4 regions of the Kitasatospora sp. NPDC091207 genome follow, and region 4 is predicted to be linked to each of the others. Evidence: riboswitches for the same ligand, from Rfam matches in the RefSeq annotation. Region 4 holds a riboswitch; each other region holds the start of a gene.
What was found. Region 4 has a riboswitch for cobalamin ahead of ACIQTO_RS13450 (HoxN/HupN/NixA family nickel/cobalt transporter). Riboswitches for the same ligand answer to the same signal wherever they lie in the genome.
Positions count from the first base shown of each region.

Region 1 (7,587 bases), on a different contig from region 4:
GCCCAACGAGTTCAAGGCCGACAACGGCAAGATCGAGGGCATGGACGTCGACCTGATCACCGCCGTCGCGGCCAGGCTCGGCCTCAAGGTCGACGTCCAGGACTCCGGTTTCACCGCGATCATCCCGGGCATCCAGTCGAACAAGTTCCAGATCGGCATGTCGTCCCTGACGGACAACAAGGAGCGCGAGCAGACCGTCGACATGGTCACCTACTTCAACGCGGGCAGCGCCATCGCGGTGAAGAAGGGCAACCCGGACAAGATCAACGCCGACGACCTGTGCGGCAAGAAGGTCGCCGTCCAGACCGGCACCACGCAGGCGCAGGAGATCACCGACACCCGCAACCCCGCCTGCGCCAAGGCCGGCAAGCCGGGCATCGTCAACGACGGTGACAAGTTCGACCTCCAGACCGACGTCACCAACGCGGTGGTCTCCGGTCGCGACCAGCTCATGATGGCCGACTCGCCGGTCGTCGACTACGCGATCAAGCAGTCCGGCGGCCAGCTGGAGAAGCTCGGCGCCACCTACGACGCCGCCCCCTACGGCATCGCCCTCGCCAAGGGCTCGGCGCTCACCCCCGCGGTCCAGGGCGCCGTCCAGTCGCTGATCGACGACGGCACCTACAAGCAGATCCTCACCAAGTGGGGCGTCGAGGCCGGTGCGCTCGACAAGTCGACCGTCAACGGCGCCGTCAGCTGACCCTCCGCCTGACTCTCTCTCCCCCGAGGCCACACCGTGAACTCTCTGGACAAGGGGAAGGCGACGAAGGGACGGCCTGAGACCATCAAGGCCGTCCCCGTCCGCCACCCCGGACGCTGGGCGGGCGCCGTCGTCATCGCCCTGCTCGCGGCGATGCTGCTGAGCGCCCTCTTCACCAATCCCGCCTTCAAGTGGGACATCGTCGGGAAGTACCTCTTCCACGACAGCATCGTGCACGGCATGCTCGTGACACTGGAGCTGACCGCGCTCGCCATGATCATGGGCGTGGTCGGCGGCATCATCCTCGCGGTGATGCGGCTCTCCCCCAACCCGCTGCTCTCCGGCACCGCGTGGATCTACATCTGGATCTTCCGCGGCACGCCGGTCCTGGTGCAGCTGGTGTTCTGGAACTTCCTCGGCCTGATCTGGGCCAAGCTCTCGATCGGCGTGCCGTGGGGACCGGAGTTCTGGTCCGAGTCCACCAACGTCCTGATCCCGACCTTCGTCGCCGCCCTGCTGGGCCTGGGCCTCAACGAGGCCGCCTACATGGCGGAGATCGTCCGGGGCGGCATCCAGTCGGTCGACGAGGGGCAGAGCGAGGCCTCGCACGCGCTCGGCATGAGCCGGTTCCAGACCATGCGGCGGATCGTGCTGCCGCAGGCCATGCGGGTGATCATCCCGCCGACCGGCAACGAGACCATCTCGATGCTCAAGACCACGTCGCTGGTCAGCGTGATCTCCCTGGAGGAGATCTTCCGGGCCGGCCAGGTGATCTACTCTCGGAACTACCAGAACATCCCGCTGCTGATCGTGGTCAGCCTCTGGTACCTGTTCTTCACGTCGCTGCTGACCATCGGCCAGTACTACATCGAGCGGCACTACGCCCGCGGCTCCAACCGGACGCTCCCGCCCACGCCGATCCAGCGGCTGCGGAGACTGTTCGCCGGGAAGCCCACCCCGAAGACCACCCCCGACGTGGTCCCGGGGCTCGAGGGAGGTGGTCACGTATGACCGATCTGACCAAGACCCCCGCCGACGCCGGCAACGGCGGCCCGATGGTCCGGGCCGAGGACGTCCACAAGTCCTACGGCGCGGTCCAGGTGCTCAAGGGCATCGACCTGGAGGTCAAGCAGGGCGAGGTGTTCTGCCTGATCGGCCCCTCCGGCTCCGGCAAGTCGACCTTCCTGCGGTGCATCAACCACCTGGAGAAGATCAACGCCGGCCGGCTCTGGGTCGACGGCGAGCTGGTCGGCTACCGGCAGAAGGGCGACCGGCTCTACGAGCTCAAGGAGAACGAGGTCGCGCTCAAGCGGCGCGACATCGGCATGGTGTTCCAGCGCTTCAACCTGTTCCCGCACATGACCGCCCTGGAGAACGTCATCGAGGCGCCGGTGCAGGTCAAGGGCGAGTCCAGGGCGAACGCCCGCAACCGCGGGATGGCCCTGCTGGAGCGGGTCGGCCTGGCCGACAAGGCGAAGAACTACCCCTCGCAGCTCTCCGGCGGCCAGCAGCAGCGGGTGGCGATCGCCCGGGCACTCGCCATGAAGCCCAAGCTGATGCTCTTCGACGAGCCCACCTCGGCACTCGACCCGGAGCTGGTCGGCGACGTCCTGGACGTCATGCGCGGCCTCGCCGAGGAGGGCATGACCATGGTCGTGGTGACCCACGAGATGGGCTTCGCCCGCGAGGTCGGCGACGCGCTGGTCTTCATGGACGGCGGTGTGGTGGTCGAGTCCGGCAACCCGCGCGACGTCCTCACCGACCCCCAGCACGAGCGCACCCGGGCGTTCCTGTCCAAGGTGCTCTGAGCGCACCGTCACGGCGCCCGGCAGGCCGGTCCTGCCGGGCGCCGACGTTTTCCCCGCCCGGGTAATAGGCTGGAGCCAATCAGCCCGTTACCGAATTTGGAAGGACCACCGTGGAGCTCGCCTCGTACGCCGATCTGGCCGTCCGGCTGGTGAACACCGAGGAGCCCGAGCGCGGCACCGACTCACTGACCTCGGTGGACGCGGTGCGGTCGCTGTTCTCCGACTCCTCCCGGGCCGCCGCGCTCGCCGACGAGGCGGACCTGCCGCGGCTGCGGGCCGTCCGGACCAGGCTGCGCGGGGTGTTCGAAGCCGCCGCCGAGGGGGACGAGATCCGCGGCGTCGACCTGCTGAACAGCCTGCTGATGGAGTACCCGGTCAGCCCGCTGGTCTCCGGGCACGACTACCTGGACGACGCCGGGCGGCCGCGCTGGCACCTGCACCTCGCCGAGAACTCCCCGACCGCCACCGCGCACTTCAGCGCCGTCGCCTGCATGGGGCTGGCCGTCCACCTGACCGAGCTGGGCGCCGACCGGCTCGGCATCTGCCAGGCCGCGCCCTGCCGCAACGCCTACCTGGACACCTCCACCAACCGGTCCCGGCGGTACTGCTCCGACCGGTGCGCCACCCGGGCCAACGTCGCCGCGTACCGGGCCCGCAAGCGGCAGGAGGCCCAGGAGGCGTCCGCCCTGGCCGGCCAGGGCCAGGCCTAGCGGCCGCCCGGGTCGACCCAGACGCCCAGCCGGCGGGCCAGTCCCGGGACCCGGCCGGGCCGGCCGGTCAGCAGCAGGCGCTCCAGCCGGCGGCCGGGGGCCAGCCAGGCCGGGCGCGGACGCAGCCGCAGCAGCACCCGGCCGAGCACCAGCTCGTCCGGGACGGCTCCGTAGCTGCGGCTGTCGCTGTCCACCGGCCGGTTGTCGGAGAGCAGCCACCACCCCTTCGCGCGCCGCTCGACGGCCCGCTTCACCACCAGCAGGTCCTGCTGGAAGGGGTGACGGAACACCACCACCGATCCCGGTCTGATCCGCGCGCCGTACCGGACCAGCAGCTGGTCGCCCTCACGCAGGGTCGGCGCCATCGAGGGCCCCGCCACATCGATCAGCCCGAACGGCGCGCCACCCCCCGGGGTGCCGCCCTCCGGTTCCGCCATCCGCGCCACGCCTCCTCCTCCCGGCTCGCCGCGTCCCAGTCTGCCGTACGGGCCGCCATCGGCCGATGCCCGAATTGGCCCGGTTCCGGCTCCACCTTTTGCCCTAGGCCCGCCGCCCGACCGCGAAACCCGGTGACCGGAAGGGTAATCTCGGGCGCGGGAAGACGATCTAAGGAAGGACTCCCATGTTCTCTCGTCTGTTTGCACCGCGCGCCACCGCCCACGCCCACTGCGACCTGCCCTGCGGCGTCTACGACCCCGCACAGGCCCGGATCGAGGCCGAGTCGGTGAAGGGCACCCAGGAGAAGTACCAGGCCAACGAGGACCCGGCGTTCCGCACCCGTGCCCTGATCATCAAGGAGCAGCGCGCCGAGGCCGTCAAGCACCACATCTCGGTCCTGTGGAGCGACTACTTCAAGGCCCCGCACTTCGAGAAGTACCCGCAGCTGCACCAGCTGATCAACGACACCCTGAAGGCCGCCTCGGCCGCCAAGGCGTCGACGGACCCGGCCACCGGCCAGGCCCTGCTCGACCTCATCGCCGAGGTCGACAAGATCTTCTGGGAGACCAAGCAGGCCTGATCGCCGATCAGGCACCGCCGACCGCCCCCGTCCGGACCGCCGGACGGGGGCGGTCGCGCGTTCCCGCACGCGGGACCCCCCGGTAAGGGGTGCCGGGCCCCCGTGCTTGTTATGCTGCCAGGGCGTCCCAGGGAGAAGTCCGGTGTGAATCCGGCGCTGACCCGCAACGGTGGGCGGGGCCCCGTGCCCCGCGAGCCCGATCGCCCCGGGACGCGGATCTCCCGACAACTCGCCGTGGACTGCGAGGGGATGGCGCCCCGGCAGCAGTGCGGCCCGGGCGCGCCGCCTCGCTGCCGTCGACGGCCCGAGGCGAAGGCGCGCCGCCCGTGAGCACCGCAGTGACCGCACCGGCCCCCGAACGGACGGCCCGTCGAATACCCGTCGTGCCCCTGGCCGCCGGCCTGGTCGCGGCCCTGCTGCTCTCGCTGGTCTGCGGAGTGGCGCTGGGCTCCACCGGGCTCGGCTGGACGCGCGTCCTGCGGCTGCTCGGCGCCGGGCTGACGGGTGGCCGGCTGGAGGCCGGGGAGGCGGCCGCGTACGCGATCGTCTGGGAGATCCGGCTGCCGCGCACCGTGCTGGCCGCCGTGGTCGGCGCCGGGCTCGCGGCCACCGGCGTCGCGGTGCAGGCGATGGTCCGCAACGCGCTGGCGGACCCGTTCGTCCTGGGCATCTCCTCCGGCGCCTCGGTCGGCGCCAACGCCGTCCTGCTGCTGGGCGCCTTCGCCTCGCTCGGGGTCTGGGCGATCTCGGTCTCCGCGTTCGCCGCCGCGCTGCTGGCGATGGTCCTGGTGTACGCCGCCGCCCGGACGGCGTACGGGCTCACCCCGCTGCGGCTGGTGCTGACCGGCACCGCGATGTCCTACGGCTTCTCGGCGGTGACGGCGCTGATGGTGTTCGGCGCCGCGCGCGGCGAGGCCGCCCGCAGCGCCATGATGTGGCTGCTCGGCAGCCTCGGCGGGGCCACCTGGGGGTCCGTCCCGATCGCCGCCGCCACCGTGGCGGCCGGCCTGGCCTACCTGGCCTGCGCCGCCGGGCGGCTGGACGCCCTCGCCATGGGCGACGAGACGGCGGCCTCGCTCGGGGTGGACGGCGACCGGCTGCGCCGCGAACTGTTCGTGGTGACCGCGGCCGTCACCGGCACCGTGGTCGCGGTCAGCGGCGCGATCGGCTTCGTCGGCCTGATGGTGCCGCACCTGACCCGGATGCTGGTCGGCGCCGGACACCGCCGGGTGCTGCTGGTCGCGCCGCTCGCCGGCGCCCTGCTGCTGGTCTGGGTGGACATCGTCTCCCGCACCCTGCTGGCGCCGGCCGAACTGCCGGTCGGGGTGGTCACCGCCGTCCTCGGAGTGCCCTGTTTCCTGCTGCTGATGCGCCGTCGCGGCTACACCTTCGGAGGCCGCTGATGGATCTCGCCCTCGACGCCGTCTCGGTCGACCTGGCCGGCACCCGGCTGGTCCACGACGTCACGCTCGGCGCCGCCGCCGGGCAGGTGGTCGGCCTGGTCGGGCCGAACGGCAGCGGCAAGTCGACCCTGCTGCGCTGCGTCTACCGGGCGCTGCGGCCCGCCGCCGGCGCCGTCCGGCTGGACGGCGAGGACCTGCACGCGCTCGCCGCGCGCGAGGCCGCCCGGCGGGTGGCCGCGCTGCCGCAGGAGCACTCCGCCGAGTTCGACTTCACGGTGGCCGAGGTGGTCGGCATGGGCCGGTTGCCGCACCGCGGCGGGTTCGCCCGGCCGACCGCGGCGGACACCGGGCGGTGCGCCGGCGCGCTGGACCGGGTGGGCGCGGGCCACCTGGCCGGGCGCGGCTTCCTGAGCCTGTCCGGGGGCGAGAAGCAGCGGGTGCTGATCGCCCGCGCGCTGGTCCAGGAGCCCCGGGTGCTGGTGCTCGACGAACCCACCAACCACCTCGACATCGCCCACCAGTTGGAGGTGCTGACGCTGGTCCGGGAGGCCGGTCCGACGGTGCTCACGGCGCTGCACGACCTCAACCTGGCGGCCGGCCACTGCGACCTGCTGTACGTCATCGCGGCCGGCCGGATCGTCGCCTCCGGGACGCCCGCCGAGGTGCTGCGGCCCGCCCTGCTGGCCGAGGTGTTCGGCGTCCGCGCGACCCCCGTGAAGCACCCCGGGACCGGCGCCGTCCAGCTGCTCTTCGACCGGCTCCGCCCGTCCTCCCCCGTCCCCGCCGACTCCCCCCGCTGAGGAAACCCCCATGCGCACCAAGGCCGTTGCCACCGCCGCCCTGCTCACCCTCGCGCTGACCGGCTGCGGCGCCGAGATCGCCCCCGCCGGGGACGCCGCCGGCTCCGCCCACTACCCGGTGACCGTCGACAACTGCGGTTCCGAGGTCACCTTCGAACGGAAGCCGGCCCGGACGGTGACCAACGACGTCGGCATCACCGAGCTGATGCTCGCGCTCGGCCTCGCCGACCGGATGGCCGGCTACGTGATGCCCGACGACAAGGGCCGGGTCGACCAGGTGGCCTGGAAGGACGGCTACCAGCAGACCACCTGGCTCTCCAAGCAGCAGATCACCAAGGAGATCGCCCTGGAGGCCAAGGCCGACCTGGTCTTCGCCGGCTGGCACTACGGGTTCGACGAGGCCGGCGGCTTCACCCCGCAGGCGCTGGCCGGCCTGGGCATCGACTCCTACGTGCTCAGCGAGTCCTGCCGCAGCGGCAAGGGCCCCGAGCGCGGTGTGATGTCCCCGCTGGACGCGCTCTACACCGACCTGGCCAACCTCGGCGAGATCTTCGACGTCCGGGACCGGGCCGACAAGCTGATCGCCGAGTTCCGGGCCCAGGTCGCCGCCGTCCCGCGGCCCGAGCGCCGGCCCCGGGTCTTCCTGTACGACAGCGGCGAGGACAAGCCGTACACCTCGGGGAAGTTCGCCGCGCCCGAGGAGATCATCGCCAAGGCCGGCGGGCAGAACGTGATGGGCGACCTCGCCGACTCCTGGACCACCGTCGGCTGGGAGAGCGTGGTCCAGCGCGACCCCGAGGTGATCGTCATCAACAACTACGGCTCGCCCGACGCCGAGGCCAAGCGGAAGTTCCTCAAGTCCTTCCCGCCGCTGGCGGGCGTCGCCGCCGTCCGCGACGACCGGATCTTCGTCCTGGACTACGTCGACCTGGTGGAGAGCCCGCGCAACCCGGCCGCGATCACCGCGCTCGCGGCGTACCTGCGCGGTGTGACGACCGGCTGAGCCGCGCGGCGGCGGGCGTACGCTCGGAGGTACGAGCCGACGGAAACGACCGGAGGAGCGAGAACATGACCATCATGGCCGCGCCGTCCGCCTTCGACACCGGCGCGCTGCGCGAGGGCATCGAGCGCAGCGACGCCGACGCGCT
Region 1 covers NZ_JBIVVS010000003.1:261,424-269,010, reverse strand. The annotation lists gene ACIQTO_RS08830 (ABC transporter substrate-binding protein) at 1-700, shown strand, start outside; gene ACIQTO_RS08825 (amino acid ABC transporter permease) at 737-1,711, shown strand; gene ACIQTO_RS08820 (amino acid ABC transporter ATP-binding protein) at 1,708-2,508, shown strand; gene ACIQTO_RS08815 (CGNR zinc finger domain-containing protein) at 2,619-3,218, shown strand; gene sodX (nickel-type superoxide dismutase maturation protease) at 3,215-3,655, opposite strand; gene sodN (superoxide dismutase, Ni) at 3,841-4,236, shown strand; cobalamin riboswitch at 4,340-4,459, shown strand; gene ACIQTO_RS08800 (FecCD family ABC transporter permease) at 4,563-5,639, shown strand; gene ACIQTO_RS08795 (ABC transporter ATP-binding protein) at 5,639-6,439, shown strand; gene ACIQTO_RS08790 (ABC transporter substrate-binding protein) at 6,450-7,442, shown strand; gene ACIQTO_RS08785 (nuclear transport factor 2 family protein) at 7,508-7,587, shown strand, end outside.
Region 1: it holds a riboswitch for cobalamin, as region 4 does, so the genes downstream of both, ACIQTO_RS08800 (FecCD family ABC transporter permease) here and ACIQTO_RS13450 (HoxN/HupN/NixA family nickel/cobalt transporter) in region 4, are expected to answer to the same signal.

Region 2 (7,587 bases), on a different contig from region 4:
CACCAGGATCACCCAGGTGCCGCGCTTGCCGTCGAGCCGCCAGGCGGGCAGCGCGCCCAGCTCGCCCTCGACGGCGGTCTCGGTGAACGGCAGGCCGAGCGCGGAGGTCGGATCGCCGACGTGGACCCGGGGCGTGAAGCGGACCGCGGTGCCGGGTGCCAGGGTGCCCCGGTCGGCGCGGACCAGTCGCCGGGTGACGCCCCGCTCGTCGGCGTGCAGGACCTCGTCGACCACCGCGTGCCCGCCGTCGGCCCATTCGACGGCCCAGCGGCCGGGGCGGGCGCTCTCGGCGGTGCGGGTGAAGGTGGCCCGACCGGCGCCCAGGGCCAGCACCACCACGGGGCCGGCGGCCCGCTCACGGGCGGCCGCCGGGTTGACCATCCGCTCGGACGCCCTCCGGCCGATCAGCAGGACGGCGGCCCCGGTGCCGACGGCGGCGGCCGCCACTACGGCTGCGGTTCCCCAACGCATATCGCTCCCCGCTCGTTCGTCGCGGACTGGGCAGTGTGCCCACCAGTCCACTCGCGGGGACGGCGCCCGGCCACCGGACACGGCCGTCCGGGTCACGCCGGGCCAGGGTTCGCGGCACGGCTCGCGGCACGGCGCGGCTCGCGGCACGGCGCGGCTCGCGGCACGGCAGGGAGAGAGCGGAGCGGACCGCGGCCGGTCAGACCGGGATCCCGGTCTCCAGCCGCCCCAGCAGCTCCCAGAACCGCTCGCCCAGCGGCCGGGCCACCGGCGCCGCGGCGGGGCCCGCCGCCGGGGCCGGGGAGCCCCAGCTGCCGGCGCCCCAGTGGGAGGCGACCTGGTACTCGCTCTGCAGCGCCGTCAGCACGGCGACGAGGTCGTCCTCGTGCACCGGCACGATCCGGCCGATCGCCCGGACGTGCGCCTGCCAGCGGCCGTCCACGCCCTGCCGCAGCCGCCGGTCCAGCTCGTCCGCCCGGCCCGTCACCGCGACCAGCTCGCGCAGCGTCAGGCCGAGCACCTGGGCCAGCGCGTACGTCTGCTCCTGCCCACCGTCCCACTGGCCGGTCGCCTCCGCCCGCTGGTACTGCCGCAGGTCGATGCCGATCCGGCGGGCCGCGCTCTCCTGGTTGAGCTCCCGGGCGACCCGGAAGTCCCGCAGCCGGGCCGGGCGGACGCCCATCAGCTGGGCCGGCGGGCACCAGAGCGCCCGGGCCAGCGCGACGAACTCCTCCTCGGCGGGGCGCAGCTCACCGCTCTCCCAGCCGAGCAGGTGGGCGGGCAGCAGCCGGACACCGTGCGCGGCCATGCCCTCGACCACCTGTTCGGGGGTCAGGCCGAGTCCGGCGCGGTGCGCGCGGGCGGCCGCGGGCGAGAAGGGCACCGGAGGCACGGCGGGTGGCTGTCTGCGTCGCATGGGACCCGACGGTAGGGGGTGGTCCGGCCGCCCCCCAGCCGCCGAACACACGAAGCGGGCCTGGAGGGTTCTCCAGGCGACTGGACGATCGCACAGGCTGTCATGCCCCTGCGGGGGGTGGTGATCAGAGATAGCGACGGGGCCGGGAAACCCCCGGGCGCTGTGACCAACCCCTCCGTGACCTTGGTTGACGCACGGTTCGGCCGCGTGATGGGATCCTTCAGCCAAACGGAGGCATGCAGAGGAAGCCGGTGCGAGTCCGGCGCGGTCCCGCCACTGTCACCGGGGAGCACACTCGGAGCCCCTCCTCGCCCCACGCGGCGCCGGAGGGGTCCATCGCGGCGGGCCGTCAGAAGCAGCCGGAAGGCCCGGGGGTGCGTTCGACCCGGAAGCCAGGAGACTCTCGCCCCCGGTTCGTCGATCCAGGGCGCGGACCCTGAGTGAGGACACGCACGCGATGCAGGCTGCCCCGACCTTCCGAGCCCTCTGCTGTCCACCGTGCGCCCGCTGACCCGCGCCGCCGCCTTCGCGCTGGGCGCCGTGGCCGGGTACCTCGCCGACGCCCGCTTCGCCGATCCGCGGCGCGGCCACCCGGTGGCCGTCTTCGGCAGTGCGGCCGGCCGGCTGGAGCGGCGGATCTGGCGCGACGACCGCGCGGTCGGCACCGCCTTCACCGCGCTCTGCGTGGGTGCCGTCGCCGCCGGCGCGGTGGCCGCCGACCGCACCCTGGGCCGCCGACCGCTCGGGCGGGCCGCGCTGGCCGCCGCCGCGACCTGGACGGTGCTCGGCGGCACCTCGCTCACCCGCGAGGCCCGCACGATCGGGCGCTCGCTCGCCGCGCACGACCTCGCGGCGGCGCGCGGGCGGCTGCCGCACCTGTGCGGACGCGACCCGAGCGCCCTCGACGAGCGGCAGATCGCCCGCGCGGTGGTCGAGTCGGTCGCCGAGAACACCGCCGACGCCGTGGTCAACGCGCTCGTCTGGGGCGCCCTCGCGGGCACGCCCGGGCTGCTGGCGTTCCGCGCGGTCAACACCCTCGACGCGATGGTCGGCCACCGCTCGCCGCGCCACGCCCGGTTCGGCTGGGCCTCGGCGCGGCTGGACGACGTGGCGGGCTGGCCGGGCGCCCGGCTGACCGCGCTGCTGGCGGTCGCCGCCGCGCCCGAGCCCCGGACGGCCTGGCGGGTCTGGCGCCGGGACGGCTCCGCCCACCCCAGCCCCAACGCCGGCCAGGCCGAATCGGCCTTCGCCGGCGCCCTCGGCGTGCGCCTCGGCGGCACCCTGCGGTACGGCAGCCGGGTGGAGCACCGGCCGGTGCTGGGCGGCGAGCTGCGGCCGGTGACGGTGGACGACATCGAGCGCGCCTGCCGGCTCTCCCGCCGGGTGGGACTGCTCGCACTGGGTACGACCGTCGCCGGGCACGCCGTCGTGCGGGCACTCGGGGCGGGGACGAGAAGGGGGAGCGCATGAGCAACGCACTGCTGGTCGCCGGGACGACCTCGGACGCCGGGAAGAGCGTGGTCACCGCGGGCATCTGCCGCTGGCTGGCCCGTCAGGGCATCGCCGTGGCGCCGTTCAAGGCGCAGAACATGTCCTTGAACTCCTTCGTCACCGCCGACGGCGCGGAGATCGGCCGCGCCCAGGCGATGCAGGCCCAGGCGGCCCGGGTGGAGCCCGAGGCGGCGATGAACCCGGTGCTGCTGAAGCCCGGCGCGGACGGCCGCAGCCAGGTGGTGCTGCTCGGCCGGGCGGTCGCCGAGGTCGGCGCGCTGGACTACCGCGAGCGCAAGCCCGTCCTGCTGGAACGGGCCCTGGAGTGCCTGGCCGACCTGCGCCGCCGCTACGACGTGGTGGTCTGCGAGGGCGCCGGGTCGCCCGCCGAGATCAATCTGCGCGACCGGGACATCGCCAACATGGGCCTGGCCACCGCCGCCGCGCTGCCGGTCGTGGTGGTCGGCGACATCGACCGCGGCGGCGTGTTCGCGGCGATGTACGGGACGCTGGCGCTGCTGTCGCGGGAGGACCAGCGGCATGTCGCGGGCTGGTTCGTCAACAAGTTCCGCGGCGACGCGCGGCTGCTGGCGCCCGGGCTGGAGATGCTGCGCGAGCTGACCGGCCGTCCGGTGCTGGGCACCCTGCCGATGCTGTCCGGGCTCTGGCTGGACGCCGAGGACTCGCTGGACCTGACCACCGTGGTGGACCGCACCGAGGGCCGCGGACCGCTCGGCGCCGACGTGCTGCGGGTGGCCGTGGTGCGCTTCCCCCGGCTCTCCAACTTCACCGACGTGGACGCGCTGGCGCAGGAGCCCGGGGTGCTGGTCCGCTGGGCCACCCGGCCCGAGGAGCTGGCCGACGCCGACCTGGTGATCCTGCCCGGCACCCGGGCCACCGTGGCCGACCTGGCCTGGCTGCGCGAACGCGGCCTGGAGCCGGCCCTGCGGGCCCGGGCCGCGGCCGGGCTGCCGGTCCTCGGCGTCTGCGGCGGCTACCAGATGCTGACGCGCGCCATCCACGACGAGGTCGAGTCCCGGGCCGGCGCCGTCGACGGCCTGGCCCTGCTACCCGCCCACGTCCGGTTCGGCGCCGAGAAGGTGCTCGCCCGGCCGGTCGGCCGGGCGTTCGGGCAGCCGGTCGCGGGCTACGAGATCCACCACGGCGTGGTGACCGTCGAGGGCGGCACCGCGTTCGTCACCGACGAGGACGGCCGGAGCCTGGACGGCTGCCGGGTCGGACCGGTCTGGGGGACGACCTGGCACGGCGTGCTGGAGAACGACGACTTCCGCCGCGCGCTGCTGCGCGAGGTGGCCGGGGCGACGGGCCGGGCCTTCGTGCCGGCCCCGGACACGTCGTTCGCCGAGGCGCGCGAGGCCCGGCTGGACCGGCTGGGCGACCTGATCGACGAGCACGCGGACACCGACGCGCTGTGGAAGCTGATCGAGGGCGGGGTGCCGGCCGCGGGTTCGCTGCCGTTCCTGCCGCCCGGGGCCCCCTTGGAGAATCATGAGTGACGTCCGCTACCCCTTCACCGCGATCGTCGGAATGGCCGACCTGCGGCTCGGGCTGCTGCTCAACGCGGTCTCCCCGGCCGTCGGCGGCGTGCTGGTGCGTGGTGAGAAGGGCACCGCCAAGTCGACCATGGTGCGCGCGCTGGCCGGCCTGCTGCCGTCCATCGCCGCCGTCGACGGCTGCCGCTTCGCCTGCGACCCGGCGGCACCGGACCCGCACTGCCCGGACGGCGCGCACGACGGCGCCGACGAGTCCCACCGCCCCGCCCGGCTGGTCGAGTTGCCGGTCGGCGTCTCCGAGGACCGGATCGTCGGCTCGCTGGACCTGGAGCGCGCGCTGGCCGAGGGCGTCAAGGCGTACGAGCCGGGCCTGCTGGCCCGGGCGCACCGGGGCGTGCTCTACATCGACGAGGTCAACCTGCTCCAGGACCACGTGGTGGACCTGCTGCTGGACGCGGCCGCGATGGGCCGTTCCTACGTGGAGCGCGAGGGCGTGTCGGTGCGGCACGCGGCGCGGTTCCTGCTGGTCGGCACGATGAACCCGGAGGAGGGCGAGCTGCGCCCGCAGCTGCTCGACCGGTTCGGCCTGACCGTGGAGATCGCCGCCACCCGGGAGCCGGCGGAGCGCGCCGAGGTGGTCCGCCGCCGGCTGGCCTACGACGCCGACCCGGCCGGCTTCGCCGTACGGTTCGCCGAGGACGAGCGCGCGCTCGCCGGGCGGATCACCGCGGCGCGCGAGCTGCTGCCCGCGGTCGTACTGACGGACGTGGCGCTGCGCCAGATCACCGCCGTCTGCGCCGCGTTCGAGGTGGACGGGCTGCGCGCGGACATCGTGATGGCCCGCACCGCCGTCGCCCTGGCCGCCTGGGCGGGCCGGACCGAGGTGCTGGAGGAGGACGTCCGCAAGGCCGCCCAGCTGGCCCTGCCGCACCGCCGCCGGCGCAACCCCTTCGACGCGCCGGGCCTGGACGAGGAGCAGCTGGACCGGACGCTGGAGGAGCACGCCCGGCCCGAGGAGCCCCAGCCCGAGGAGTCCGCCGCCGAGGAGCCGAAGCCCGAGGGCGAGGACCCCCGGGACGGCGGGCCCGAGGACGACGGTCCGGGCCCGGACGGCGGCGGCCCGGACGGCGGCCCCGACAACGGCGGCGGCGCACCCGCGCCCTCCGACGCGCCCGACGGCTCCGCGGCCGCCGGGCCCGAGCCGGAGGCACCGGCCGCCGGGGAGCCGGTGCCGCAGCAGAGCCGCGGCGGCGCCCCGGAGTCCGCGCCGGTGGCGGCCGGCGAGCCGTACCGCACCCGGCTGTTCAAGGTCGAGGGCACCGGCAAGGGCGCCCAGGGCCGCCGCTCCCCCGCCGAGACCGACGGCGGCCACACCATCCGCGCCCGCCGCCCGCAGGGGCGGCTCGCCCGGCTGCACCTGAGCGCCACCCTGCGGGCCGCCGCGCCGCACCAGGTGGCGCGCGGGCGGGACTCGCGGGCGCTGGTGCTGCACAAGGACGACTTCCGCGAGCAGGTCCGCCAGGGCCGCGAGTCCAATCTGGTGCTGTTCGTGGTGGACGCCTCCGGCTCGATGGCGGCCCGGCAGCGGATGACCGCCGTCAAGGGCGCCGTGCTCTCGCTGCTGATGGACGCCTACCAGCGCCGCGACAAGATCGGCATGATCACCTTCCGCGGCGCGACCGCCGAGCTGGCCCTGCCGCCGACCTCCTCGGTCGAGGTGGGCGCGGCCCGGCTGGAGTCGCTGCCCACCGGCGGCCGGACCCCGCTGGCGGCCGGGCTGCTGCGGGCCCACGAGGTGCTGCGGGTCGAGCGGATGCGCGACCCGCACCGCCGCCCGCTGCTGGTCGTGGTGACCGACGGCCGGGCGACCGGCTCCCGCGACGCCGTCGCGCGGTCCCAGCGCGCCGCCGAACTGTTCACCGCCCAGGGCGTGGCGAGCGTGGTGCTGGACTGCGAGTCCGGTCCGGTGCGGCTCGGCCTGGCCCGCACGCTGGCCGCCCGGCTGGGCGCCGCCGCCGTGACCCTGGACGAGCTGCGGGCCGAAGGCGTGGCCTCGCTCGTCCGCGACAACCGTGCCAACCGAGCCACCACGACGCGAAAGGCGGCCTGATCCACATGCCCAAGGGAGTCCCCGAGAGCGTCCCCGACGACGGCCTGACGACCCGTCAGCGTCGCACCCAGCCGATCACGGCGGTCCACACCGGCCCCGGCAAGGGCAAGTCCACCGCCGCCTTCGGGATGGCCCTGCGGGCCTGGAACCAGGGCTGGCCGATCGGGGTGTTCCAGTTCGTCAAGTCCGCCAAGTGGAAGGTCGGCGAGGAGAACGCGCTGCGGGTGCTCGGCGCCTCCGGCGAGGGCGGCACGGTCGACTGGCACAAGATGGGCTCCGGCTGGTCGTGGATCCAGCGCTCCACCGAGATGGAGATGGACAGCGAGGAGGCCGCCAAGGAGGGCTGGGAGCAGGTCAAGCGCGACCTGGCCGCCGAGACCTACCGCTTCTACGTGCTGGACGAGTTCACCTACCCGATGCACTGGGGCTGGGTCGACGTGGCCGAGGTGGTGTCGGTGCTGAAGGACCGCCCGGGCAGCCAGCACGTCGTCATCACCGGCCGGTACGCGACCGAGGCGCTGACCGACTGCGCCGACCTGGTCACCGAGATGACCAAGGTGAAGCACCCCATGGACACCGGCCGCAAGGGCCAGCGCGGCATCGAGTGGTGAGCCCGCGACCGCAGTAGCGCATCGACCGGTCAGTCCGCGAAAGCAGTGAAGCCTTGAACAGCACCCCCCGTCTCGTCATCGCCGCGCCGTCCTCCGGCTCGGGCAAGACCACCGTCGCCACCGGCCTGATCGCCGCGCTCGCCGCGCGCGGCCTGGCGGTCTCGCCGCACAAGGTCGGCCCGGACTACATCGACCCGGGCTACCACGCCCTGGCCGCCGGCCGGCCGGGCCGCAACCTGGACGCCTTCATGTGCGGGCCGGAGCGCGTCGCGCCGCTGTTCCTGCACGGCGCCGCCGGGGCGGACGTCGCGGTGGTCGAGGGCGTGATGGGGCTGTTCGACGGCGCCTCCGGGCGCGGCGAGCTGGCGTCCACCGCGCATGTCGCCAAGCTGCTGCGGGCCCCCGTGGTGCTGGTGGTGGACGCCTCCTCGCAGTCCCGCTCGGTGGCCGCGCTGGTGCACGGCTTCGCCTCCTGGG
Region 2 covers NZ_JBIVVS010000027.1:28,730-36,316, reverse strand. The annotation lists gene ACIQTO_RS31830 (alpha/beta hydrolase family protein) at 1-471, opposite strand, end outside; gene ACIQTO_RS31825 (transcriptional regulator) at 668-1,384, opposite strand; cobalamin riboswitch at 1,625-1,787, shown strand; gene ACIQTO_RS31820 (cobalamin biosynthesis protein) at 1,883-2,854, shown strand; gene ACIQTO_RS31815 (cobyric acid synthase) at 2,851-4,392, shown strand; gene ACIQTO_RS31810 (putative cobaltochelatase) at 4,385-6,499, shown strand; gene cobO (cob(I)yrinic acid a,c-diamide adenosyltransferase) at 6,505-7,110, shown strand; gene ACIQTO_RS31800 (cobyrinate a,c-diamide synthase) at 7,164-7,587, shown strand, end outside.
Region 2: it holds a riboswitch for cobalamin, as region 4 does, so the genes downstream of both, ACIQTO_RS31820 (cobalamin biosynthesis protein) here and ACIQTO_RS13450 (HoxN/HupN/NixA family nickel/cobalt transporter) in region 4, are expected to answer to the same signal.

Region 3 (7,587 bases), on a different contig from region 4:
AATCGCGGCCAGGCCGGCCCGCAGCAGCGAGGCGGCCTCCCCGGCGCTCGGCACCCGGGGCGAGTGGATGTCGTAGACACCCGGGCCGACCTCGCGCGGGTAGCCGGCCTCGGCGAGCTCGTGGGCGACCTCCATGTGCGAACGGGCCGCCTCCAGGGAGATCACGTCGGCGTCGAGCTCGTCGATCGCGGTCATGATCGCGCCGAACTCGGCGTAGCACATGTGGGTGTGGATCTGGGTGTCGGCACGGACCCCGGAGGTGGAGAGCCGGAACGACCCGGTGGCCCACTCCAGGTAGCCGGGGCGGTCGGCCGCCCGCAGCGGCAGGGTCTCGCGCAGCGCGGGCTCGTCGACCTGGATGACGGCCGCGCCGGCCGTCTCCAGGTCGGTCACCTCGTCGCGCAGGGCGAGCGCGACCTGCCGGGCGGTGTCGCCGGTCGGCTGGTCGTCCCGGACGAAGGACCAGGCGAGCATGGTCACCGGGCCGGTGAGCATGCCCTTGACCGGACGGTCCGTCAGGTCCGCCGCGTAGCGGTACCAGTCGACGGTCATCGGGTGCGGGCGGGAGATGTCGCCGGCCAGCACCGGCGGGCGGACGTAGCGGGTGCCGTAGGACTGCACCCAGCCCTGCTGGGTGGCCAGGTAGCCGGTCAGCTGCTCGGCGAAGTACTGGACCATGTCGTTGCGCTCGGGCTCGCCGTGGACCAGGACGTCGATGCCGGCCTTCTCCTGGTAGGCGATCACCTCGCGGACCTCGGCCCGCATCCGGTCCTGGTAGGCGCCGTCGTCGATGCGGCCGGCCCGCAGGTCGGCGCGGGCCGTGCGCAGTTCGGTGGTCTGCGGGAAGGAGCCGATGGTGGTGGTCGGCAGCAGCGGCAGGTTCAGGCGGGTCCGCTGCGCCTCGGCGCGCTCGGGGTAGGCCTGGGCGCGGTGGGCGTCCGCGGGGGTGGTGGCGGCGACGCGGGCCCGGACGGCCGGGTCGTGGGTCAGCGCGGAGGCGGCACGGGAGGCCAGGTCGGCGCGGTTGGCGGCCAGTTGGGCCGCGATGGTGTCGACTCCGTCGCGCAGGCCGCGGGCGAGGATGGTGATCTCCTCGGTCTTCTGGCGGGCGAAGGCGAGCCAGCGGGCGACCTGCGGGTCGAGGTCGCGTTCGGCGTCGGCGTCGAGCGGGACGTGCAGGAGGGAGGAGGACGGCGCGACGTCGACCCGGTCGGCCAGCCCGAGCAGGGTACCGAGGGTGGCGAGGGACTTCTCCAGGTTGTTGATCCAGATGTTGCGGCCGTCCACCACGCCCGCGACCAGGCGCTTGCCGGGCAGGCCGCCGACGGCGGCAAGGTCGTCGAGGTTGGCGGCGCCCGGGCCGGTGAAGTCCAGGCCGATGCCCTCGATCGGGGCCTTGGCCAGGACGGGGAGGGCCTCGCCGAGGCGGTCGAAGTACGTCGCGGCCAGGATGCTCGGCCGGTCGGTGAGCGCGCCGAGTTCGCGGTAGACGCGGGCGGCGGCGTTCAGCTCGGCCGGGGTGCGGTCCTGGACCAGGGCCGGTTCGTCGAGCTGGACCCACTCGGCGCCCGCGGCGCGCAGGTCGGCGAGGAGTTCGGCGTAGACGGGCAGCAGCCGGTCCAGCAGGGTGACCGGCTGGAAGTCGGCGGCCACGCCGGGAGCGGGCTTGGCGAGCAGCAGGTACGTCAGCGGGCCGACCAGCACCGGCCGGGCCCGGTGGCCGAGGCCGAGGGCCTCCCGCAGTTCGGCGACCGGCTTCGCGGAGTTCGCGACGAAGACCGTGTCCGGGCCCAACTCGGGTACCAGGTAGTGGTAGTTGGTGTCGAACCACTTGGTCATCTCCAGCGGCGCGACATCCTGCGTGCCGCGGGCCATGGCGAAGTAGCCGTCCAGCGGGTCGGCCTCGACGGCGGCGCGGTGGCGCGGCGGGATCGCGCCGACCGCGACCGTGGTGTCCAGGACGTGGTCGTAGAGCGAGAAGTCGCCGGTGGGGACTTCGGTGACGCCCGCCCCGGTCAGCCGGCGCCAGTTGTCACGGCGCAGTCCGGCGGCGGTGGCGTGCAGGGCGGCGGCGTCGACACGGCCGGCCCAGTACCCCTCGACGGCCTTCTTCAGCTCCCGGTTCGGGCCCTGCCTCGGGTAGCCGTACACGGTGGCCTGCGGGGTGGTGGAACTCGATGACACGGAACTCTCCTTCGCGAGTCGCGCTGCGATCCCGGGAGAGCACGACGGCGTGGAGGTACGACAGTGGGGGCACGGCACCAGGATGGGCCCGCCCGCTCCGCCGACCCGCCCTCGAGGTCACCGAGATCACCGCGTGCGGGGTGCACGCGGACAGTGGCAGGTCTTCGGACTCGCGGGCACATCCACCTGTCGAACCAGGCGGACCCCTACTGGCCGTCGCTTCCCGGACCCCGCTGGGGCCCAGTGCATGTGACGGCGGTCGTTCCCACTCACCGCTGCGGGGCAGTCCCGGATTCCCACCGGGTTCCCTCTTACGACGCCATGGCTGGAGGACACGGCGAACCTACTGCGAGGCCCAGCCTAGGCCCAGCGAGGCGCGCCTGTCGCCGCTTGTCCGGATACCGGATGGCCACGTGGACCGTTTCCGGCCACGCAAGCGCCCCGGCGCGCTCCGGCGCGGCCGGGCCGATGGCCTCGGCGGTGAAGGGCCCGGCTCCACCGGCGTCGGCGGCCTTGCCCCGCCGCAGCCGGACCGCCACGATCACCAGGCAGGCCGTCGGCGTGTTGAAGGTGGCGAGGACGGGTGCAGGGCGCCTTGAAGCGTCCGACCTCGGCACCCTGCTTCGCACGACCGTAGACGCGCCGGTGGGTGGGGTCGATGTCGACGAACGCGACCTTGTCCGCGCCCGGCAGCAGTGGCGTCGTCCGGGCCAGTCGGGCAAGGAAGTGCCTGTGCACCGCGTGGAGTTGCCGGTTGTGGCCGTGCGTGAAGGCGCGCAGGGAGGTACCCAGCGTCGAAGGTGCGCGCTCCCCGCCGAACAGCAGGCCCAACGCGCCGTGCCGCAACCGGTCGGTGTCGTCGATGGGGGCATCTCCGCTTTCATGTCCGGGCCCTGGACCGGCCATTGACCGGTGGATTCGGACTCAGGTCGCGGTTGCTCGTCATCCCTGTGACCCCGGGGGGGGTGAGCTGCCGGGCTGTCGAGCATGGCCACGAACTGGTCGACTCGCGTCGGCCAGGAGGGGGAGCCCCACCAGTCCTCGACACAACGGTTGCGCCACGCACTGTCGGTGCTGTCGATCGCGAGAACATCCAGCAGCGCGTTGAGGTCGGCGGGATCGATCCCCGCCCTCGCTTGAAGCATCTCCTCGACGGCTCCTTCGGTCGGCGTCGGTGGCCAGGAGCACGGTCCTGGCCGGGGGCGGTTCCCGGAGCCTGCTCCCGGGTGCGGTCTCGTCCTGGGTGCGGACGAACTCCCCTGCCCTCGAATGGTCCTCTTGATCAAGGCCGGGAATCACCGGCGCCATTCATCGGAGGGTTCCTTTCGTGTACGAGCATGCACCGCACAGCCGCTTTTTGAACCGGCATCGGGTGGTGGCGGTCGTGACCGCCGTGGCAGCCGGGGTCATGGCGGCCGGAGCACTGGCACCGACCGCGGCGTTCGCGGGCGGCAGGCCGGACAGTGTCCAGTCGAGCCTGAACGCGCTGGTGAAGGACGACGGCCTGCCCGCCGCGCTGGCCGCCGTCAAGGGCCGTGACGGCCGCACCCGCAACTACACGGCCGGCGTCGGCAATCTCGCCACCGGGGCCAAGGTGCCCGTGGACGGGCAGGTACGGATCGGCAGCAACACCAAGACCTTCACCGCCGTCGTCGTGCTCCAGCTCGTCGCCGAAGGAAAGGTGGGCCTGGACTCCCCCGTTGAGACCTACCTGCCGGGTCTCCTGCGCGGTGACGGTATCGACGGGCGCCACATCACCGTCCGTCAGCTGCTGCAGCACACCAGCGGCCTGCCCGAGTACGTGGACAAGGACTCGATCCTCACCAGTCCGACGCGGTACTACGAACCGCGTGAACTCCTTGACGTGGCCCTCGCCCAGAAGGCCCACTTCGCCCCGGGCACGCGGTGGGAGTACAACAACACCAACTACCTGCTGGCGGGCCTGATCATCCAGAAGGTCACCGGGCGGCCGATCGGTGAGGAGATCAACCGGCGCATCGTCGACCGCATCGGCCTGCGCCACACCTACTTCCCCTCCCCGGGGGACATGAGCATCCACGAGGACCACCCCAAGGGCTACAACCGGGACGCCGACGGCTCGCTCCGCGACTACACCGAACTGGACCCGTCCTGGGGCTGGGCGGCAGGCGCAGTCGTCTCCACCAACAGCGACATCACCCGCTTCTACACCGCGCTCCTCGGCGGCCGTCTCCTGCCCGCGGCGCAGCTCGCCCAGATGCGCACCACGGTCTCTGCCGACGAGGTAGGTCCGGGCGCCCGCTACGGGCTGGGCCTGGTGAGCCGGCCGCTGTCGTGCGGTGGCCTGTACTGGGGCCACGGCGGGACCATTCCGGGCTACGACACCGCCGGGGGTGCCACCGATGACGGCCGCGCCGTCAGCATCGCCGTGACCATGATCCCGAGTGGCGCGGCCGGGCAGCACGTGGAGGCCACGGTGGACTCGGCCATGTGCCGCTGACCTTCCCCGATCCGGCCTGAGCGTCCGCACCGGTACGACCAGCGGGTTCTGCGCGCACCTGCGGGCAGAACCCGCGCGCCCCCCAATTCCACTCTCCAGCAGAGGAGTTCCTCCGTGAACGAGCACGTACAGCCCGCCCGGGCCCACCGCCGCCGCCGTGGTCGGCGCGGGGTGGTGGCGGTCGTGGCCTCCGTGGCCGTCGGCGTCGTGGCGGCCGGAGCACTGGCACCGACCGCGGCGTTCGCGGGCGGCAGGCCGGACAGTGTCCAGTCGAGCCTGAACGCGCTGGTGGAGGACGACGGCCTGCCCGCCGCGCTGGCCGCCGTCAAGGGCCGTGACGGCCTCACCCGCAACTACACGGCCGGCGTCGGCAATCTCGCCACCGGGGCCAAGGTGCCCGTGGACGGGCAGATACGCGCCGGCAGCAACACCAAGACCTTCACCGCCGTCGTCGTGCTCCAGCTCGTCGCCGAAGGAATGGTCGGCCTCGACGCGCCCGTCGACACCTATCTCCCCGGCCTGCTGCGCGGCGACAGCATCGACGGACGCCACATCACCGTCCGCCAGCTGCTCCAACACACCAGCGGCCTGCCCGACTACATGGACGCCCCCGCGCTCTCGGACTTCACCACCGTGCAGTACCGCTACTTCGAGCCCCGCGACCTCCTCGACGGTGCCCTCGCCCAGAAGGCCCGCTTCCCCGCCGGTACCAGCTGGGAGTACAGCAACACCAACTACATCGTCGCCGGACTCCTTGTCCAGAAGGTCACCGGACGACCCGTCGGCGAGGAGGTCACCAAGCGCGTCATCGACCGCATCGGCCTGCGCCACACCTACTTCCCCGCCCCCGGGGACACCGGCATCCACGAGGCCCACCCTCAGGGCTACTTCCGCAGCTCGCCGGATGCGCCTCCGATCGACTACACCGAGATGGACACATCGATGGCCTGGGCGGCCGGGGCGATCGTCTCCACCAACACCGATCTCAACTCGTTCTTCACCGCGCTCCTCGGCGGCCGACTCCTGCCCGCAGCGCAGCTCGCCGAGATGCGGACCACCGTCCCCGCCGAGCTGCTGGGCCCCGGGGTCCGCTACGGGCTGGGTCTGCAGAGCAAGCCGCTCTCCTGTAGCGGCCTCTCCTGGGGCCACGGCGGCACCTCCCCGGGCTACCGCTCCCGCGGCGGCGTCACCGACGACGGTCGCGCCGCCACCATCACGGTCACCACCATCCCGGGCGGGGTCGGCGCGCAGCACATGGCGGACGCCTTGGACGCGGCCCTCTGCCGCTGACTCACCCCTCGGGCCGGTCACCTCTGCGTACAGGTGCCGGACACCGGGCGGACGGCCTCGCAGCTCCCGTGGACGTGGGTCGCGAGGCCGTCCGCGATGTAGCGCTCCGGTGCCGTGGCCAGGAATCGCGACTGGCCGCGAGGCGGCTTCAGAGCAGGCCGAGGAGCGCGCCGCCCACCACGAGCGCGGCGGCTTCGCCCAGACCGCCACCGACCTCTACGTGCCTGGCTTTCGATGCCTTGGTCGCCGTCACGCTGATGGCGGCGCAGATCGGCAAGCCGGTGCCCGCCTGGGAACGGTGTGAGGTTCCCCCGGCGTGCGGAAGGTTGCCGGAGATGGCCTGATGGGCCATGAGAAGGGAGCCTCTGCCATGGCTTCACCGATGAAGTACCCACCCGAGTCGCGACAGCGAGCTGTTGCCACGTACCGCGCCGCCGCCCCGAAGCCGGTGATCCGGCAGATGGCCCGCGACCTCGGGGTACGCCACGAGGCCGTGCGCAACTGGATCCGCCAGGACAAGGCGGACCGGGGTGAGCGCGACGACCGGCTGACCACCATCGAGAAGGAGGGGCTGGCCGCTCTACGGAAGGAGAACGCCGAGCCCCGCCGGTCCTGCGAGATTCCCAAGGCCGCCTCGGCTTCCTTGGCCCAGGAGCTCGACCCGACCCGGCGACGGTACTGAAGCTCATCGACGAGCACCAGGACCGCTTCGGGGCCGAGCCCGTCCTCCGGGAACTGCACATCCCCGCCTCCACCTACTACCGCTGGCGCCGCGACGTCCACGAGCCCGGCGAGCGCAGACGCCACGACGCCGAACTGACCGAACACATCCGCCGCATCCACGCCGACTCCGACGAAACCTACGGCTCCCGCGCATCCACGCCGTCCTGCGACGGGCAGAGGTGTCGATCACCACGTCCGAGGGGCAGTGCCGGGCGAGCCGGCGAGGCCTTCAGGCTGCTCGCGATCTCCGCGCAACGCGATCGCACCGGGCACCAGGTGTCCGGACCAGCCCCGCGTGAAGGTGCTCACCTCACAGTTCTGTTCCAGCACGCCGGTCACGATGGCCAGACCCCAAACTGCCGGCCAGGACCAGAATCCGCATGGAGGTGGCCATGCCAGCCGCCGCCCTCGGCTGCAGCTCACTCCCGGGCCCGCACACCAGCCCGCCCGGGTGCCGATCAGCAGCCAGGCCATTTCCGCGCATGCTCATACAGAAGGCGACACAGAACGATTCCAGCCCTCGCCCGGCGTCTCCGACCGCTGCTGCTCGAACAGCTGCCCCTCATGCCGACCTGACCTGACTGACCATCAGGTCAGGTCAGGTCAGCAAGTCAGCATCAGTCCGAGCCCACCCTCACAGATGTGCGCATACCTGAGAGCTCAGCGCAGGGCACGACGGACTCGCGCCAGCGCTGTGAGGTGGTCCGGCCGAGCCCGCCGCGCTCGGGGTAGCACCCTACGCCGACCCCTTTGCCCGCATGATTCGCCCCGATGTCATCGGTTTTCCGGATGGTCGGCGTGGCACTGCGTACCGGGTCAGGACGGCAGGGTGATCGACTGGGCGTGGTGGAACACGTTCTTGTCGTCCCAGGTCTTCTTGGTCCGCTGCAGTCGGCTGTAGTTCCGTTTGT
Region 3 covers NZ_JBIVVS010000011.1:141,880-149,466, reverse strand. The annotation lists gene metE (5-methyltetrahydropteroyltriglutamate--homocysteine S-methyltransferase) at 1-2,184, opposite strand, end outside; cobalamin riboswitch at 2,322-2,546, opposite strand; gene ACIQTO_RS20155 (hypothetical protein) at 2,590-3,093, shown strand; gene ACIQTO_RS20150 (serine hydrolase domain-containing protein) at 3,593-4,663, shown strand; gene ACIQTO_RS20145 (serine hydrolase domain-containing protein) at 4,778-5,953, shown strand; gene ACIQTO_RS20140 (hypothetical protein) at 6,102-6,305, opposite strand; gene ACIQTO_RS20135 (transposase) at 6,324-6,635, shown strand; gene ACIQTO_RS20130 (FAD-dependent oxidoreductase) at 7,493-7,587, opposite strand, start outside.
Region 3: it holds a riboswitch for cobalamin, as region 4 does, so the genes downstream of both, metE (5-methyltetrahydropteroyltriglutamate--homocysteine S-methyltransferase) here and ACIQTO_RS13450 (HoxN/HupN/NixA family nickel/cobalt transporter) in region 4, are expected to answer to the same signal.

Region 4 (7,587 bases):
TCCAGCAGGGCGGCCTGCGCGATCAGCTCCTTGGGGGCGTGCTCGACGCCGACGCACTGGTCCGGCGGCGGCAGCTGCGGTGGCACCGCGGTGGTGCGCACGTCGCCGGCCGCGTCGGCGAGGTCGCCGTGGGTGGCGACCACCCGCAGCCGCTCCACGCCGTCCTGGCTGAGCGAGGCGGTGCCGGTGGAGAGCGAGCGGCCGCTGCGCAGCACCTCGGTGCGGACGGTGGCCGGGCCGGGGTGGGAGGCGGAGAGGTAGTAGCCGCTGATCGAGACCGGGTCGGCGTGCCCGCCGTGCTCCAGGGAGAGGGCGTGACCCGCCATCGCGAGCAGCAGCCCGCCGTTGACGCCGCCGCCGATCTGCCAGCCGGCGCCCAGTTCACCGTCGTAGCGGCCCGGCTCGGCCGGGTGCCGGCTGAGGGCGATGCCCTGGTCGAACTCGCTGCGGATCGCCGTGGTCATGGGGGGTGGCCTGCCCTTCGCTGCGGGATCACCGGCGAGCGGGGTCACCGGCGCACCAGGTTACTGGCGAGTAGGACCCAACATACGCCACCCGGCCCGAACGCACGACGGCCGCCGGACCCCTGTTCGGGGTCCGGCGGCCGTACGTCGGGTGCCGCTACCGGCGGATGCTCGGCTTGAGCTCCAGGAAGCGGGCGAGCAGGCCGTTGACGAAGGCCGGGGAGTCGTCCGTGGAGAACTCCTTGGCGATCTCGACGGCCTCGTCCAGGACGACCGCGTCCGGGACGCCGTCCTCCCAGATGAGCTCGTACGCACCGAGCCGCAGGACGTTGCGGTCCACGATCGGCATCCGGTCGAGCGTCCAGCCCACCGCGTACTCGGAGATGAGGTCGTCGATCCGGCGGGCGTGCTGGACGTACCCCTCGATCAGCTCCATGGTGTACTCACCGACCTGCGGGGTGCCCTCGTCCGGCTTGGGCTCCCGGGCCCGGGCCACCCAGTCGGCGAGGACCCGCTGCGGGTCGACCCCGCGGTGGTCGGCCTCGAAGAGGATCTGGAAGGCTCGCGTACGGGCCTTACTGCGTGCGGCCGACACGGACTTACTTCACCCGGCCGAGGTAGCCGCCGTCGCGGGTGTCGACCTTGATCTTCTCGCCGGTCACGATGAACAGCGGCACGGCGATCTCGGCACCGGTCTCCAGGGTGGCCGGCTTGGAGCCACCGGTGGAGCGGTCGCCCTGGACGCCCGGCTCGGTGTGGGAGATGGTCAGCTCGACCGAGGCCGGGAGCTCGATGTACAGGGGGGCGCCCTCGTACATGGCGACCAGGGCCTCGAAGCCCTCCAGCAGGTACTTCGCGGCGTCGCCGACGACGGCGGGCTCGATCGTGGTCTGGTCGTAGGTGTCCGTGTCCATGAACACGAAGTTCTCGCCGTCCTTGTACGAGAACTGCATGCCACGCTTGTCGACGTTGGCGGTCTCGACCTTGGTGCCGGCGTTGAAGGTCTTGTCGACGACCTTGCCCGTCAGGACCTCCTTGAGCTTGGTGCGCACGAAGGCCGGGCCCTTACCGGGCTTGACGTGCTGGAACTCGACGACGGACCAGAGCTTGCCGCCCTCCAGCTTGAGAACCATGCCGTTCTTGAGATCGTTCGTGGAAGCCACGGGCGCACTTACTCCTGGATATAGCTGTCAAGGAACCAAGGGACGCGTCCTGCCGCCCGCGGCCGCCTCCGGGCGGTCACGGATCACAGGGCGAGGAGCTCCTTGGTGGTGATGGTGAGCAGCTCGGGCCCGCCCTCTTCGAGGGGGCGCACCACGAGCGTGTCCTCGATCCGGACACCGCCCCGGCCCGGGAGGTGAACCCCTGGACCGACGGTGACCGGCACGCGGCTGTCCAGTTTACCCATGTCCGACGGCCCGAGGCGCGGGGCCTCCCGGATCTCCAGCCCGATGCCGTGCCCGACGGGGTGCGGCGAGCTCTCGGTGTGCCCGGCCGCGTGGAGGATCTCCCGGGCGGCCTGGTCGGGCACGTACTGCTCGACGCCCGGACCGAGCGCCTCCCGCCCGGCCCGCTGGGCCCGGAACACCAGCCGGTGCAGCTCCACCTGCCAGGGCGCGGGGGCCGCGCCGATCACGAAGGTCCGGGCGGTGGAGACGCCGTACCCCCGGTACTGCGCGCCGAGGACGACGGTGAGGAAGTCGCCCTCCTCCACCCGCCGGTCGGTGGGCTGGTGGGCCTGCTGACCGGAGTGGCTGCCGGTGCCGACCGAGACCGGGAAGGCCGCCCGGTCCGCGCCGTGGTCGATCATCCGGCGTTCCAGTTCCATCGCCAGGTGCCGCTCGGTGCGGCCCACCAGGATCGACTCCAGCAGTTCGCCGAGCGCCTGGTCGGCGATCTCGGCCGCGATCCGCAGGTCGGCGATCTCGTGCTCGTCCTTGACCACCCGCAGCCGCTCGACCGCCCGGCCGAGATCGGCCAGCCGGACGCCCTCGGCCAGGCCCGCCACCGCCCGGTGCCGGGTGACGGTCAGGTCGTGCTCCTCCACCGCGAGGTCGCCGACCCGGAGCCGGGCCGCGGCCGCGGCGCCGGCCAGCGCGGTGTCCGCCCCCGCCGCCACCGGTACCCGGGTGACGTCCTCGGCGATCAGGTGCTCACCGGTGTCGTCCGGCGGCAGGTCGTCCGGCAGCGCCAGCAGGACCTGCTCCCGGGTCAGCAGCAGCGTCGCGCCGCACGGCGGGCACCCGGTCAGGTACCGCACGTTCGCCGCCCGGGTGATCAGCGCCGCATCGGCCCCGGTCGCACTGCAGTGCACCCTCAGACGCTCCCGCCGGCCCGCGTACGCATCAGACATGCGTCGAGCCTACGGAGCCGCACCACGATCCGCCCGCCGAGCGGATCCGACCGGGCCCCGGACCGGGCAGCCGGGCCGGTGGCGGGCGGACGGGCATGGCCGGGCGGCCTCCCCGGACGGGCGGTCGGAGCGGGCCCGGCCGTCGTGAGCCCCGGCGTGTGCGCGGTCGCGCGCGGCCGACGGCAGTACCTCCGACGGCCCGCGGCCGAGCCGGGCCCGACGGCCCGGGAATGGGCCGGGCGGCGGCCGCGTTGGACCACACGAAAACGACTTCCATTTCGGTGTCCGGCCTCGACCGGGCGCCGGGGCGGCCCCGCCGGGCCGCCCGGACCAGGAGGAGGACCCATGGCCAGCAGCGAACTGCGCCCCGTCGTGAGGCTCAGGTCCACGGCCGGAACGGGCTTCACGTACGTGACCCGCAAGAACCGCCGCAACGACCCGGACCGGCTGGTGCTGCGCAAGTTCGACCCGGCCGCGCGCCGGCACGTCGACTTCCGCGAGGAGCGCTGACCCCGGCCCGCACCGGCCCGCACCCCGACTCCCCCGCCCCACCCTCCGACCCGAGAGGAGCCCCGCTGATGAAGCCCGGCATCCACCCCTCCTACCGCCCGGTCGTCTTCCGCGACACGGCCGGCGGCCTGACCTTCCTGACCCGCTCCACCCTGACCGGCGACCGGACGATCACCCGGGAGGACGGCACCACCCGTCCGGTGGTCGACGTCGAGATCTCCGCGGCGAGCCACCCCTTCTACACCGGCCGGTCCCGCGTCCTGGACACCGCCGGCCGCGTCGAGCGCTTCCACCAGCGCTACGGCACGCGGCACGGCTGATCCGGCGGACAGCCGGAGGCGGCGCCCACCCGATCCGCTCGGGTGGGCGCCGCCTCGCGCGTCGAGGACGCCCGGCTACGTGGCGAGGTCGGCGGCGTCCTCGGCCGCCGCCCCCTGGGCGGGCACGTCACCCGCGGGCAGCGTGGACCGCGGACTCCAGCGCCGCTCGACACCGGCCAGCCGCCAGTAGGCGATCGCCGCTGCCCAGACCACCACGAACAGCCCGACGATGACGTAGCCGACGTTGTCCAGCGAGAGGTCGGCGATCCAGCCGCTCACCGGGTCGGTGAGGTCCAGCTTCTCGTGCAGCACCCCGACCAGCTCGATGGTGCCGATGATGAAGGCCACCGCGATCGACAGCCCAGTGATGGTCAGGTTGTAGTACACCTTGCGCACCGGATTGGAGAACGCCCACTGGTACGCGAAGTTCATGAACGTCCCGTCCAGCGTGTCGAACAGGCTCATCCCCGCCGCGAACAGCAGCGGCAGGCAGACGATCGCGTACCAGGGCAGCCCGGAGGCCGCGCCGGAGCCGGCCATCACCATCAGCGTCACCTCGGTCGCGGTGTCGAAGCCGAGGCCGAGCACCATCCCCACCGGGAACATCTGGCCGGGCCGGGTGATCGAGCGGGTCGCCCGGTTCAGCACCCGGGCCAGCAGGCCGCGCGCGTTGAGGTGCTCCTCCAGCTCCGCCTCGTCGAAGCGGCCCTCGCGCATCGACCGGAACACCTTCAGGATGCCGAACAGGGCGGCCAGGTTGAGCGCGCCGATCAGGTACAGGAAGGCACCGGACGCCGAGGTGCCCACCACGCCCAGCCACTGGTGGGTGGGGGACTCGTCGTCCATCAGCGTGTTGGCCAGCTGGGCGCCGCCCGCCACCAGGGCGGCCATCAGGACCACCATCGAGGAGTGCCCGAGGGCGAACCAGAAGCCCACCGAGACGGGCCGCTTGCCGTCCGCCATCAGCTTGCGGGTGGTGTTGTCGATCACCGCGATGTGGTCGGCGTCGAAGGCGTGCCGCATGCCGAGGGTGTAGGCGGTGATCCCCAGGCCCACCCCGAAGACCTGCGTACCGACCGCGTAGCCCTCGGGTGCCACCAGGAAGAAGAGCGTCCCGAACGCCACCACGTGCATGGCCAGGATCACCCCCATCAACCCGGCCGTACGGATGGTGTCCTCACGCTTCCAGCGGAAGGCGGGCAAGGCGGACGGCGCCGCGGGGGCGGCGGTTTCGGGCAGGTTCATCGTGGGATCACGCTCCAGCACCTCGTGGAAAGTCGTTCGTGAGATGCCGTGGCCGGTCTCCTGGCTTACGGGGCTCCCGTGCCCGCCTTCCCGGGTGCGCGAGGCACCCAGTGGCGTCGTGGGCACGGACGACTCCCCCGATCACAGTGGCGAGGGCCGCTCCGGACTCCGGACTCCTGAGAGTCCGTCACCGGTCTTCCCGAACACCACGGCGGGCAACACCGTAGGGTCCCCCGCCACACCCTTGCAAGGCTGCGCACCTACGCAGGTGTCCGGAATCACAGCCCCGGGGCTGCGAGAATGTCCGCATGCATCTCGTACCGGCCGACCGCGCGGGCCACCGCACCATCGACGGGCACCGGGTCTGCGAGGCCATCGCCGCGATCGGCGACACCGGGCACGTCCGGTCCTGGGCCGAGCGGTTCTCGTTGCTCGCCGACCCCGGGCGGCTCGCCCTGCTGCTCGCCCTGCACCGGGCCGGCCCGCTCGCCGTCACCGACCTGGCGGTCGCCACCGGGATGCGCGACCCGGCCGTCTCGCAGGCACTGCGGCTGCTGCGCACGGCGGGCGTGGTCACCGGCGACAAGGACGGGCGGGTGGTGCGCTACCGGCTTCTGGACGAGGCGATGCGCCCCCTGCTGGACGCGTGCGCCGCCGCCGAGCACCACGAACCGGCCGGCTCGCCCGAGCACCACGAGCCCGCCGGCTCGCCCGGGCACCACGAGCCCACCGCCGCACCCGGGCACCACGAACCGGCCCCCGTGGCCGGGCCCCACGAGCCCACCACCGCGGCCGGCTGACCCACCGTCCGGCCACCGCCCCGGCGCACGCCCGGATGAGTACGATCATCGCGTGCTGATCCGCCGCAGGCCCCGGGGCCGGGCCTGGCCCGACGACGACCGCTGGAACACCCGGCCGGTCGAGGCACGCGTCCTCGCGGTCGTCCGCACCCTCACGTCCGCCACCCGCGTCCTCGACGCGCTCACCCTGCTCCGCGACCGCGACAGCGTCCGCTTCTACCTCACCGTCAACCCCGGCTCGGCCTTCACCGCCGGACTGGACGCGTTCCTGCGCGGCCTGCCCGGGTTCACCCTCCTGGACTGGCGGGAGGCCACCCGGCACCGCTTCGACCTCGCCGTCGCCTGTGCCGTCCACTCCTCGATGGGCCGGCTGGACGCCCCGCTGATCGTCCTGCCGCACGGAGCCGGCTACAACCGCCTGGTGTCCCAGTCCACCGGGGACACCGTCACCCCCGCCGGCCTCTCCCGCCGCGAACTGACCCACCGCGGGCGGGTGTTCGTCGAGGTCCTGGGCCTCTCGCACGAGGAACAGCTGGACCGGCTGCGGATCTCCTGCCCCGAGGCCCTGCCGCGCGCACGGGTGGTCGGTGACCCGTGCTTCGACCGGATGCTGAACAGCCTCGACGCCCGGGACGGCTACCGGGCCGCGCTCGGCGCCGTGGACGGCCGCCGGCTGGTCGTGGTCAACTCCACCTGGAGCGAGCACTCCCTGTTCGGCCGCCACCCCCGGCTGCCGCTGCGGCTGGTCGACCGGCTCCCCGCCGACGAGTACACGGTGGCCGTCGTCCTGCACCCCAACATCTGGGCCCGGCACGATCCGCGGGCCCTGCTCGCCGCCGCCGAACGCTCCGGGCTCCGGCTCGTCCCGCCGCACCAGGGCTGGCAGGCCGCGCTGGTCGCCGCCGACTGCCTGATCGGCGACCACGGCTCGGTCTCCTTCTACGGCGCCGCGCTGGAACGCCACACCCTGCTGGTCGCCACCGGCGCCGACGAGCTCGACCCGCGCTCCCCCAGCTACGCCTTCGGCCAGGCCGCGCCGCCGCTCGACCCGGACGGCGATCTGCTGGCCCAGCTCGAACAGGCCGTGGCCGAACACGATCCGGCGGCCCTGCGACCGCTCACCGACCGCTCGCTCGGCGCGCGCGGGCAGTCGGCCCGCCTACTGCGCCCGCTGCTCTACTCCTACCTGCCACGGCTGGACGAACCGGCCGGCGAACCCCGTCTGCCGCCCTACCCCGAACCGCGCCTGCTGCCGGGCACCACCCGCGGCCCGTCGGCGTACGACGCCGAGGGGACGGTCTCGGGCACCGAGGTCGCCCTGCGGCGCTACCCCGTCGGGCCGGACCACGGGCCCGCCCGCGGCATCTACGCGGTCGCCGCCGAAGAGCACCGGCTCGAACTGCGCGACGTCGCCGAGGTGCTGGCCCGTACCGAGGTCCGGGCCGAACTGCCCGCCGAACGCTGGCTGGCCGATGCCTTCCGCTCCCCCGGGCTCGGCCTGGCGGTGGCCGCCCTCGGCAAGAGCCGCCACCTGCTGCGGCTGCCCGCCGGCCTGCTGCTGGAGGCCCGAGCCGAGCGGCCGTGGGGGGCACCGAAGCCTCTGCTCGACCCGCTGCTGCTCGGCGCGGCCGTGGCCCTCTGGCTCCAGCACGGCGGTGACCCGGCGGCCCTGCCGCAGAGCGGGCTCACCGTCCGCACGGGCGAGCGCCGCGTCCGGGTCACGTTCACCGCCCGGCCGTGACGGCGCTCGGCGGCCCCGGACCGGGCCCGTCACCGCCCGGCCGTGACGGCGCTCGGCGGCCCGTCTACGCCTCGCGCCCGCCGAGGACGCCGGCCCGCCCGCGCAACTCCCGCAGCCGGGCCCGCGCACCCGCGGCCAGCGCCCGGTCGCCCAG
Region 4 covers NZ_JBIVVS010000006.1:73,305-80,891, forward strand. The annotation lists gene ACIQTO_RS13420 (thioesterase family protein) at 1-464, opposite strand, end outside; gene nusB (transcription antitermination factor NusB) at 622-1,059, opposite strand; gene efp (elongation factor P) at 1,064-1,627, opposite strand; gene ACIQTO_RS13435 (M24 family metallopeptidase) at 1,711-2,817, opposite strand; gene rpmG (50S ribosomal protein L33) at 3,163-3,327, shown strand; gene ACIQTO_RS13445 (type B 50S ribosomal protein L31) at 3,396-3,647, shown strand; gene ACIQTO_RS13450 (HoxN/HupN/NixA family nickel/cobalt transporter) at 3,723-4,892, opposite strand; cobalamin riboswitch at 4,925-5,118, opposite strand; partial or broken gene ACIQTO_RS13455 (ArsR/SmtB family transcription factor) at 5,201-5,542, shown strand; gene ACIQTO_RS13460 (hypothetical protein) at 5,745-7,433, shown strand; gene ACIQTO_RS13465 (hypothetical protein) at 7,498-7,587, opposite strand, start outside.